One region of the Alloacidobacterium dinghuense genome, then DNA from elsewhere that is predicted to be linked to it. Evidence: predicted binding sites of a transcription regulator. Region 1 holds the regulator's gene; each other region holds the start of a gene.
The links. The regulator LexA, encoded in region 1, represses DNA repair genes until DNA is damaged. The targets are predictions, from matches to a motif close to CANTTCGCTTTTTATTCGC.
Positions count from the first base shown of each region.

Region 2: the regulator LexA is predicted to act here: its motif matches at 1,550-1,568, upstream of recA (recombinase RecA).
Region 3: the regulator LexA is predicted to act here: its motif matches at 1,785-1,803, upstream of H7849_RS04445 (P-loop NTPase family protein).

Region 1 covers NZ_CP060394.1:2,417,087-2,420,365, reverse strand. The annotation lists gene thrB (homoserine kinase) at 1-489, shown strand, start outside; gene trxA (thioredoxin) at 766-1,125, shown strand; gene lexA (transcriptional repressor LexA) at 1,172-1,777, opposite strand; gene H7849_RS09855 (response regulator transcription factor) at 2,050-2,721, shown strand; gene H7849_RS09850 (sigma-54-dependent transcriptional regulator) at 2,752-3,279, shown strand, end outside.
Region 2 covers NZ_CP060394.1:293,835-297,113, reverse strand. The annotation lists gene coaD (pantetheine-phosphate adenylyltransferase) at 1-254, opposite strand, end outside; gene recA (recombinase RecA) at 370-1,446, opposite strand; gene H7849_RS01195 (nuclear transport factor 2 family protein) at 1,602-1,952, opposite strand; gene H7849_RS01190 (FAD-dependent thymidylate synthase) at 1,956-3,279, opposite strand, start outside.
Region 3 covers NZ_CP060394.1:1,105,294-1,108,572, reverse strand. The annotation lists gene H7849_RS04450 (DNA polymerase Y family protein) at 1-663, opposite strand, end outside; gene H7849_RS04445 (P-loop NTPase family protein) at 627-1,766, opposite strand; gene H7849_RS04440 (aromatic ring-hydroxylating oxygenase subunit alpha) at 1,921-3,060, shown strand; gene H7849_RS04435 (ABC transporter permease) at 3,077-3,279, opposite strand, start outside.

The DNA.
Region 1 (3,279 bases):
ACCGTTGCCTGCTGGCGCGGAAACGAAGTGGAGGCGATTTCGCTGACGCCCCGCGCCCTGTGGCAGGCGCTCGTAGTGATGCCACAAAAACCGCTGGCGACCGTTCTTTCCCGGAAAGTGGTGCCGGAGAGCTTCAGCCGGGCGGATGTCGTTGCCAACCTGCAGCGTGTGGCTCTGCTAACAGCCGCGTTTGCCACGGGGCATGGAGAACTGCTCGGCACGGCCGTGGAAGACAGGCTGCATCAACCCTATCGGGTGGAAGTTTGTCCCCTGCTGAAGAAACTCCTTCCCCTTTCGGGACAGGGCGAGATCCTGAGCGTGACGCTGAGCGGAGCAGGACCATCCGTGCTATTGCTCTTGCAGCCCGGCGTTGGTATCGATGCCACAAAGGAAATTGTGCGGAAACACACCGAGGACGAGCCGATCGAGATTCTCGAGTGCGGACTTCAGCTGAATCCAGCGCTGTGCCGAATTGAATCACATAGGTAAACTCATGATTCAAGGTTACTTTTGCATTACCTAAGTTTTCTTTACACAGAGTGCGCAAACGATTAATTTCGCACCGTGGGCAGTTCTGGGGGAGGGCTGCTCTAGCGCCCGTGACTCACAAAGCGTGAGTCCGGGCGCTTTAGTTTTTGGCGCCAAATTGCCTTTTCCGCACCACTGGGGTGGGATGGCGCTGTTGCGACCTTTGCGCACCGGTTATCATCTAATGAACTGGTTTCGCGGACTCAGAGAGTCGGAACAAGGTAACGAAGGAGGAGCATGGCAGGTCTGGCGGTAGTAGAGGTAAATGATGCGAGTTTTGAGCAGGAGGTTCTTCAGTCAGATCAGCCTGTTCTGGTTGATTTCTGGGCGGCATGGTGCGGACCGTGTAAGGCGTTGTCCCCGATCGTTGATGAGGTCGCTTCAGAGTATAGCGGCAAGCTGAAAGTGATGAAGATGGACGTGGATCGCAACCAGGCCACGCCGATGCGCTATGGGATTCGTGGAATTCCTGCGCTGCTGCTCTTCAAGGGCGGAAAGGTTGCTGACCAGATTGTTGGATATGTCCCCAAGGACACGATTGCACGCAGCATTGCCCGCGTGATTGAGTCACCCAGCGTTGCCCGCGTGAATGAGTAAGGAGACTTGTTTCTGAAGACGGCCCGGCGATTGCCGGGCTTTTTACTTATGCGTACTTTCTGATGACACCCAGGGCACGGCCCTGAATGGCAACCTGCGCAGCCGGCACGAAGATCGGGTCCATTTCAAGGTTTGAAGGCTGCAGGCGGATCATCGAGCCTTCTATGTAGTAGCGCTTTAATGTGGTCTCCGCACCGTTCACCAGTGCTACGACTATCTCGCCTTCGCGGGCGGAACGCGTTCTTTCCACGAGCACATAATCTCCGTCAAGAATGTGCTCGTCGCGCATGGAGTCGCCGCGCACCTGAAGCACAAATACATCCCGATTACCGATGATGTCGGTAAGGGAAATGGTTTCGGGATTTTCCGAAGCTTCAACCGGAAAACCGGCGGCAATTCTGCCCATGAGCGGCAAACGCTCACTGGTCCTGGTTTTGCTGCGAGCCGGCATGACATCGATCGAGCGGCTGCGATTATGCGCGCGTTGCAGCAGTCCTTTGTTCTGGAGGTTCGTAATGTGCTTATGTACCGTGGCCAATGATTTGAGGTCGAGTCCACGTGCGATCTCTTCAAAGGAAGGGGAGTAGCCGTTGCGTTGTACAAAGCCGGAGATGAAGTCCAGCACCTCTTTTTGCCGTCGAGTCACCGCCATAACGGCATTGTAGCGAATAAAAAGCGAATCATTGCAAGATTTTTTCAACGCACCGAGAGAAATTTTTCTCGATTGGTACATCTGCGTCTCAGGTTCGATGAAATCCGGCATGCGTCAAGCGCGTTCTGCTTATTTTTGTGCCTGCCTCCCATTTTGAAACCGCGGTGCATCATCATTCTCATTTCAGAACGCACAACGATTTTGCCCTCAAGCTTTGATTGTGTTCCACCCGCGCTCCAGATGACAGTGTGAATACGGCGAGGGAGCCACGCATGCGCTTGTTAATTGCGGAGGACGATCGAGCATTGGGTGCCTTTCTAAAGAAAGGACTGGAGACCGATGGGCATCAGGTGACTCTGGTTGCCGATGGAGAAGCGGCCACCGATATGGTTGTCACCGACACGCCCGACTTGATGATCCTCGATCTGAACCTCCCGCGAAAAGATGGAACAGAGGTCCTCCAATTCACGCGCTCGGTCGACGATGAGCTCCCCATTCTGGTTTTGACAGCGCGAACTGAACTGGCTACAAAGATCCGCTGCCTTGATCTTGGAGCCGACGATTGCATGCTGAAGCCGTTTTCGCTGCAGGAACTGCGGGCCCGCTGCCGGGCTCTGATTCGCCGCAAACGAGAGGCCGGGCTGGTGCTGCGTTACAGAGATCTGGAAGTGAATCGTGTGGATCGCACGGTGAAGCGCGCCGGAGAGTCGGTGCAGCTGACGAACAAGGAATTTGCCTTGTTGGAGTGCCTTCTGCTGGGGCGAGGGCGGTCAATCTCGCGCGGAGATTTGTTGCAGCGCGTATGGGAGATGAATCCAACGGCGAGTACCAATGTGGTGGATGTGTACGTGAACTATCTGCGCCGCAAGTTGAAAGACACGGGCGCTGAGCCCTTGATCAAGACGGTGCGCGGACAGGGATATTCGATCGGCGCACGCGCCTGATATCGGCATAAACCAGAGAGGGAAACAGGAATGGCGACATTTACTCCAGTGATGAAACGGGAATCGGCAACCTCAGCGCGAACGGCGGTGATTGCCAGCGCGGATCTTTCCTTCCGCCAGCGGGTCAAGGAGACTCTGACCGGATTGCACTGGAGAGTTCGCGAAGCTGCCGGCGGAGCTGAGGCGATCGCGCATCTCGATAGCGCACCCGCCGAAGCCGTCATTCTCGATTCGTGGTTGCCGGATCTTGAGGTACAGGAATTTGTCGCGGAGTTCGAAAAGCTCTATCCCCTTGTCGACTTGATAGCCGTGGATGGCTCGGTTGCAACGAAGACAGCTCGGAGTCCCCGCCGGAATGAGATCCTCTACGCGCTCCGACGTGGCCAGGACGAGGACGGCGCAATCTGGAATAGCGCGCCTGTGATTGAATGGCCTGAAGAAAGTTCAAGAGGCGGGGCAGCAACCGCTGCGCCATCGACGGAAAAAGCGGAGTCAGCTCATCGCGGTGTAGACGCTGCCACGAACGCCGAGATCCCCGCAGGCAGGCGTACGCTTGCA
Region 2 (3,279 bases), 2.1 Mb from region 1:
TGCGCATGCTGTTCTCGGACGAAGTCAACGAGCAGGCCGTCGAAGGTGGCTACTGAGACGTTGGCGAACCCGGCAAGTGCTTCTGTGAGCATCTCTACCCGCTCTTCAACCGTGAAGAGCGGGTTCTTCGATGAATTCCTGAGGATGGCGACAACGAGGTGATCGAAGATCTTCGACCCTCTGGCGATGAGGTCCAGATGTCCGTTGGTTACTGGATCGAAGCTGCCGGGATAGATGGCTTTTACTGTATTCACGCCAGATGAATTGTAGTCGCGATGCAGATCGCACACAATTTCCTCACTAGACAAAAAGAGAGGCCACCGAAGTGACCTCTGCCAAAGCTCTTTAGGTGTGAGTACAACACTTGCGCTACTGACGTCTTGCTGGTCGCACCGCTTCCTGCGCGACGGCTGCACCGTTGACTGGCACAGGTGGGATTTCTGTTGGTGCCGGAGCACCGATCTTCAGCTTCTGGCGGAGTTCGGTGTTGATCTTTTCGAAGGTTTCCTTGTTGTCTTTGAGGAATGTGCGGACATTCTCGCGGCCCTGGCCGATGCGCTCGCCACTATAGCTGTACCAGGCGCCGGACTTCTCGACGATGTTGTTGTTGACGGCGAGGTCGAGCACATCGCCTTCGCGCGAAATGCCTTCGCCGTAGAGGATGTCGAATTCGGCTTCGCGGAAAGGCGCGGCGACCTTGTTCTTGACGATTTTGACCTTGGTCCGTGCACCGACGACGACATCGCCTTCTTTCACAGCCGAGATGCGGCGAATATCGATGCGGACCGAAGAATAGAACTTGAGCGCGCGGCCTCCGGTCGTCGTCTCCGGGTTGCCGAACATGACGCCGATCTTTTCGCGAATTTGATTGATAAAAATGAGGCAGGTGCGCGATTTCGAGACGGTTCCGGTAAGCTTGCGCAGCGCCTGCGACATCAATCGTGCCTGCAGGCCCATATGCGAGTCGCCCATTTCGCCGTCGAGTTCGGCTTTGGGGACGAGCGCGGCGACCGAGTCGACGACCAGCACGTCGATCGCTCCGGAGCGGACGAGAGCTTCAGTGATTTCGAGAGCCTGTTCGCCGTAATCTGGCTGCGAAACGAGCAGGTTGTCGACATCGACGCCTAGTTTCTTGGCGTAACCGGGGTCGAGCGCGTGCTCGGCGTCGACGAAGGCTGCCATGCCGCCCTGCTTCTGGGCTTCAGCGATGATCTGGAGCGTGATGGTGGTTTTGCCCGAAGATTCCGGGCCAAAGATTTCAATGACGCGGCCGCGGGGCACGCCGCCTACGCCGAGCGCGGCGTCAAACGAGATCGAGCCGGTGGAAATGGTCGAGATCGGCACGACAGCCTCTTTGCTGCCGAGACGCATGATGGAGCCTTTGCCGAATTGCTTCTCGATCTGCGAAAGCGCCAGTTCTACGGCGCGGGTACGGTCATCAGCCACAATACTTCTCCAGTTCTTTAGCGCGGTTTAGCGCCAGAATACGCGCACTTTATGAGGAAAAATGGGTCGAATTGAGGCGATTCTAACAACTCTTTTCCCGAGGGCGAAGAAAAATAGAAAACTTTAGTAATCTTGCCACATTCTGTGTGCTGCTCTCAAGGGCGGATGTCCATCTTTCGGATCAATCCATCCTCGATGGTGTAAACATGCTCGACCATCGTGTCCGTAAGCAGATTTCCTGATACATCATGCACCACCTGATGGACGGTAACGACGATCTGGCCGTCCTCCTCGGTCCTGAAGCTTTGCGGTTCTACGTTCGAGCTGACGGCCTTGAACTGGCGCGTCCAGTAGTCGCGGACGGCTTCTATTCCATGCACGCGTCCGCCCTCCCAGCCGTTCGGCCAGTCGACATCCGAATGCACGGCGGCGAGCACGGTGTCGATCTCGCGGCGGTTGAAGGCGGCGTAGATATCGCGAAAAAACTGTTCAGGCAGTGCCGACATTTTCTACCTCTTCAGCATGTCTACCGGTTCGTTTACGTCCGTGACGCGGAAATGCTGTGCCAGCGCCGGATGCTGTTTTTTAACCGCTTCATACATCTTCCAGGCGACACGGCGGTAGGAGAAGTGTCCCTGCGGCTGGGAGCGCAGTTCGGAGATGTAGACGGCTTCAGCAAAGTCCATCTTGAAGAGGGCGCGCATGCGGGTGCCCAGCGGCAGGATGTAGTCGGCAGAATCCGTTCCGAGTTTGTCATGAGCATCGTGCGCGGCTTGGACTGCAGATTCGTAAAGTGGCTGTAACCCAGCCTCAGACACGCCCTCGGGAATGTCGTATCCGTGGGCGGTAGTGTAGCGCTGAATAATCTGCACGCAGCGACGGTGGCGGTGCATATCGCGGAAGCCGCCGATGTCCATCAGGATGTCGAAGCGGAGGTTTTGTCCGGCGGAGAACTCGCGCAGCAACTCGTCGTGCCTGCCGCGATGGCGCGTACCCAAGGCGATGACCTCGTTGATGCGGGCTTCGTTGAGAGACGAGACTGCGTCGCGCAGTTGGCGGTAGGAGTAGTGGCTGGCTCCGTAGAGAAGTGTGGCGGCAATTTCGCCTTCGAGAGATTCTTTCCGCTCAACCAGGTCCACCACTGGAGCTGGCGCAATCGCCTCATCCTTCATAAGATCGGCAACCGCCTGCGCCAGTTCGCGCTTCGTTTCGATTTCGTAGTTATTCTGCGCAGCGTATTTCACCAGGGTGGGCGCGGTTTTCACTTCCCGCATGAGCAGAGCCTCGGCTTTGGCGCCAAGGGCTGGATCGAGCGCGGCGACTTCCTGCTGCAATTTGCCAAGTTCCTCGGCGTGGACGTTCCAGGCCGGGCCGGTGGCGGCACCGCGCAGGCGTTCTCCCAGCTGGCGGATTTCGGCATGGGGGCTAGAAAGCAGCCGCGAAACCTGTGTCTCCAAGGTGCGGGCGTTGACGATCTGGCCGAGCGAAGTGTTCGTCGCGAGCGGCAGCAGGTAGCGGGCTACATCAAATGCGCGTGCCCTCAAAGTCCGATCATAGCTCTCCTGCTTCATTTCGGAGGGCTTGGCCACCTGTTTGGTCAGCGACTCGAACATGCCCTCCGCGAGTTCGTGATAAGCGGTAAACAATCCTTCAACCGAGGTGCGATAGAGTTGTGCGGCACTCCGATCTGCCCCAAAATCGGGCATGTACCATCCGCTTTTCTTGAAATTCTGGTACCTTGTAGACCGCTCCTGACCATCCCAGCGCTGCTCGTCGACAAGGGAGATAGCGGCCAGCAGGGACAGCCGTTCGATGGCGAAGGCGATATGAGCC
Region 3 (3,279 bases), 1.3 Mb from region 1:
CCGAGACACGAGGTCAATTTCGGGCAAAGAGGCGAGTTCCGCGAGCGTGCGAATTCCCCATGATGCGAGCGTCTCTGCCTGCTCCGGCTCAGGATCTAGAACAGATATAGGCAGCGCTCCTAATGCTTTCGCTTCGTTCTGGGGTGGAATAACCGAGATCCCCGCCTTACCACGCGCAAGACAACAAGCGGCATGAAAGTTCTGTGAGACCGCAATGTTCACCAGAAAACCTGCTGCCATCACTCTACGGCGCAATTTGTTCGCGAGTTGCGCAGAATCTCCAAACAGGCGATGCATGTTTTGAATGTCGAGCACATATGTCCCGGGATGAGCTTCAATCGCTTCAATGCGTGGAGAGAAGCAACAAAGTATTGTGTGCAGGATTATGAGCCCGGCCTCTTCGCGCTCTCGATCTCGACGCAAAACAGTTGCGCCAGCAAAGGATTCAGCTTGCAAACGGCTCATCGCTTCCTGGATACCCAATGCTCGGGCCTGCTTGTTTGTTGCGAAGACCGTTTCTAACGGAGACTCGCCATCAATTAACGCCACTGCCTTCTTGCGCAGTTCCGGTCGCTGTTGTGTGAGGGACTGAACGTTAAAGTCCGGAGTGTGCAAAGCAGCATACATCACCGCACCTTTGCCCATTCCGTTTGGGTCTGCCATTCGGCTCTGGCAGGTGGTTTCTTCTGGATGATTGCTGAGCTTTCATTCCGATTTCGTTCTCGTATCAGCGTGTATTGCTGATTCTGGAAGAGTGGAGTTTCACCATTGCTCCACGCCTGATTGCCTGCCGACTCGCTGATAAGCACAAGGGCAGCACAACTACTTGCACATGGTGATGGGGTAAGAAGAATTAGAGCAGTACGTGCTTGTTCGGCTGCAAGCCTGAAGCGATACCAGGTGGCCAAAGGAATGCGCATTAAATGCCAAGATGTAAGATCGCTCATATCGAGCACAATTGCAGCGAAACCTCCAGCCTGGAGCAGCAGATCAGTCGCTCTAAGCGCCTGATCCAGACGTGACCAAGGGTTTTCGCTTGATGGAAAAGGTTTAGTGGCCATTTTTCTGCTGAATCTGGGTTCGGCCGGATTGACGTCAACAAATTCTCGAAGGAAATACTCGCCTCGTCTGGCAGGCAGACGATCGTATGCCACTTGTTCGTTGCGCTGAGCGCGGGGCAATGGTGCTGCGCATCTCGGTTCAGTTAGGGGACGATTTGTTCTGCCAGGAGTACCTATGCTTTTATCACGTAACAAACCACCTTCCCCTTTGAAGAGGAGCGAGACAGCGCTATCCATTCCATGCATCTCATTTCGAGGGTGCTGACCGCCACCGCTTTGATAAGTAGTCGGCCTTATCTTTGTAGCTGGCAATGAAATTTGGCTTACACTCTGAGGATCACATGCCCTTTGTTCAGATTTTGCAGGATTGATGCGCAGCCAGAGCAGCCTTTGTAGCACAATGCCGGCCGCAGCCGCTGATTCGGGAGACAGGGCATCGCTAACATCTACCCAAGCGCAGGCAGCCCCCGATTGTGTAATTCCAGAGAGAACAGAAAGTGCAAGCGAGGTTCGTCCTGTTGAAGCCGCTCCACTTATTTCCGTAATACTTCCGCAAGGAATCCCGCCTTCGAGTATTGAGTCTGCCTCCGCTATGCCAGTCGTAAAGAGCTCCGGCGGTTGTTTGATTTTTGGTGTGAAAGCCGCAGGAACACGATGTGCAAGTGTGGCCTCAATTTGAGCGCGAAGCTGTGCTGCTGTCGACATAAGACAAAAACAGCATAGGCGAAACAAAGGCGAAAGTCACTAGGACTTTTAAAGATTTGAAGTCAAAAATTCCGGGGCAGGCATTTCCTGTAAACTCGCCCCGAACGTCTTAAAAACAGTCAAACCTAGACTCGCGTTGCGCGGAAGGAACATTATGCACACCCCACTCTCCGAACTATTGGATCTTTACAATCCCGATGCCCTGCTGGAGGAGGCTTATACGTTACCAGCAGCATGGTACCGGGATGAACAAATCGCAAGTTTGGAGCATGAACGCATCTTCAGCCGCAACTGGATTGCGGTGGGACGCGTTGATCAAGTCGCTGTGCCTGGTCAATTCTTCACCATAAATCTGACAGGAGAGCCCCTCATTGTAGTACGTGGGGCTGACGGCGAGCTTCGAGCTTTCTACAATGTATGCCGGCATCATGCCACCGCCGTCGCCAATGTTCCATGTGGCATAGCTGATCATCTGCGTTGCCCGTATCATGGTTGGACCTATGGACTGGATGGTTCCTTGAAAGGAGCCCCGGAATTCGCAGGAGTGCGCGACTTCAACCGCGCAGAGAACGGCCTTGTTCCAATTCGTGCAGCTACTTGGGAACAATTCGTGTTTATCACCCTGAACGAAAATGCTCCCTCACTTGAGCACTTTCTTGGGGACCTGCCGGTAAGGACAGCGCCACTTTCTCTCAGCAAGATCCACTTTTTCGAGAGAAAGACCTATACCCTCGCATGTAACTGGAAAGTCTACATGGATAACTATCTGGATGGCGGATATCACGTACCTCACTTACACAAGGGGCTTAACAGTGTTCTGGATTACAAAGAGTACACAATCGAGAACAGCGAACGTTACTGCCTGCAGACAAGCCCAATGGTTGCTACACACGACAATACTTCCATCGGGACGACAAGGACGGGCGATCGTGCTTATTACTATTGGCTCTATCCCAACTTCATGATCAACGTATACGAAGGCGTCATGGATACGAACCTGGTTCTTCCGCTCACAGCGGACACATGTCTCGTCCAATTCGATTTCTTTTTTTCTGATATTAGCGACAACAAGGAGAGCTACAACCTTGAGAGTGTTACCGTCAGCGATCGCATTCAAGATGAAGATGTAGCTATTTGCGAATCCGTGCAGCGTGGATTGCACTCACGTGCTTATGGCGCAGGCAGACTCTCGGTCCGCCGTGAGGCTGGAGAACATCTTTTTCACCGCCTCCTGGCAAACGACCTTCGTAACCTTCACGAACTGGTTCAACTAACTAAGACATCAAATGAATAGGACTATCTGAGCGAGTTTATTCCTCGCGGAGAAGAATCAAGGGGCTAACGGAGAGTGCGCGTTGCGCTGGAATCCATGTGGCAACCAGACCCAGGATCAGCATGATCAGAACAACGCCGGCCAGCACCAGAGGATCGCGCGGCGTTGCTTGATACACAATAAAAGCCAAAACCTTGGTTGCCAAAAGACCTAGGAACAATCCTAGTGCAGACCCGAGCG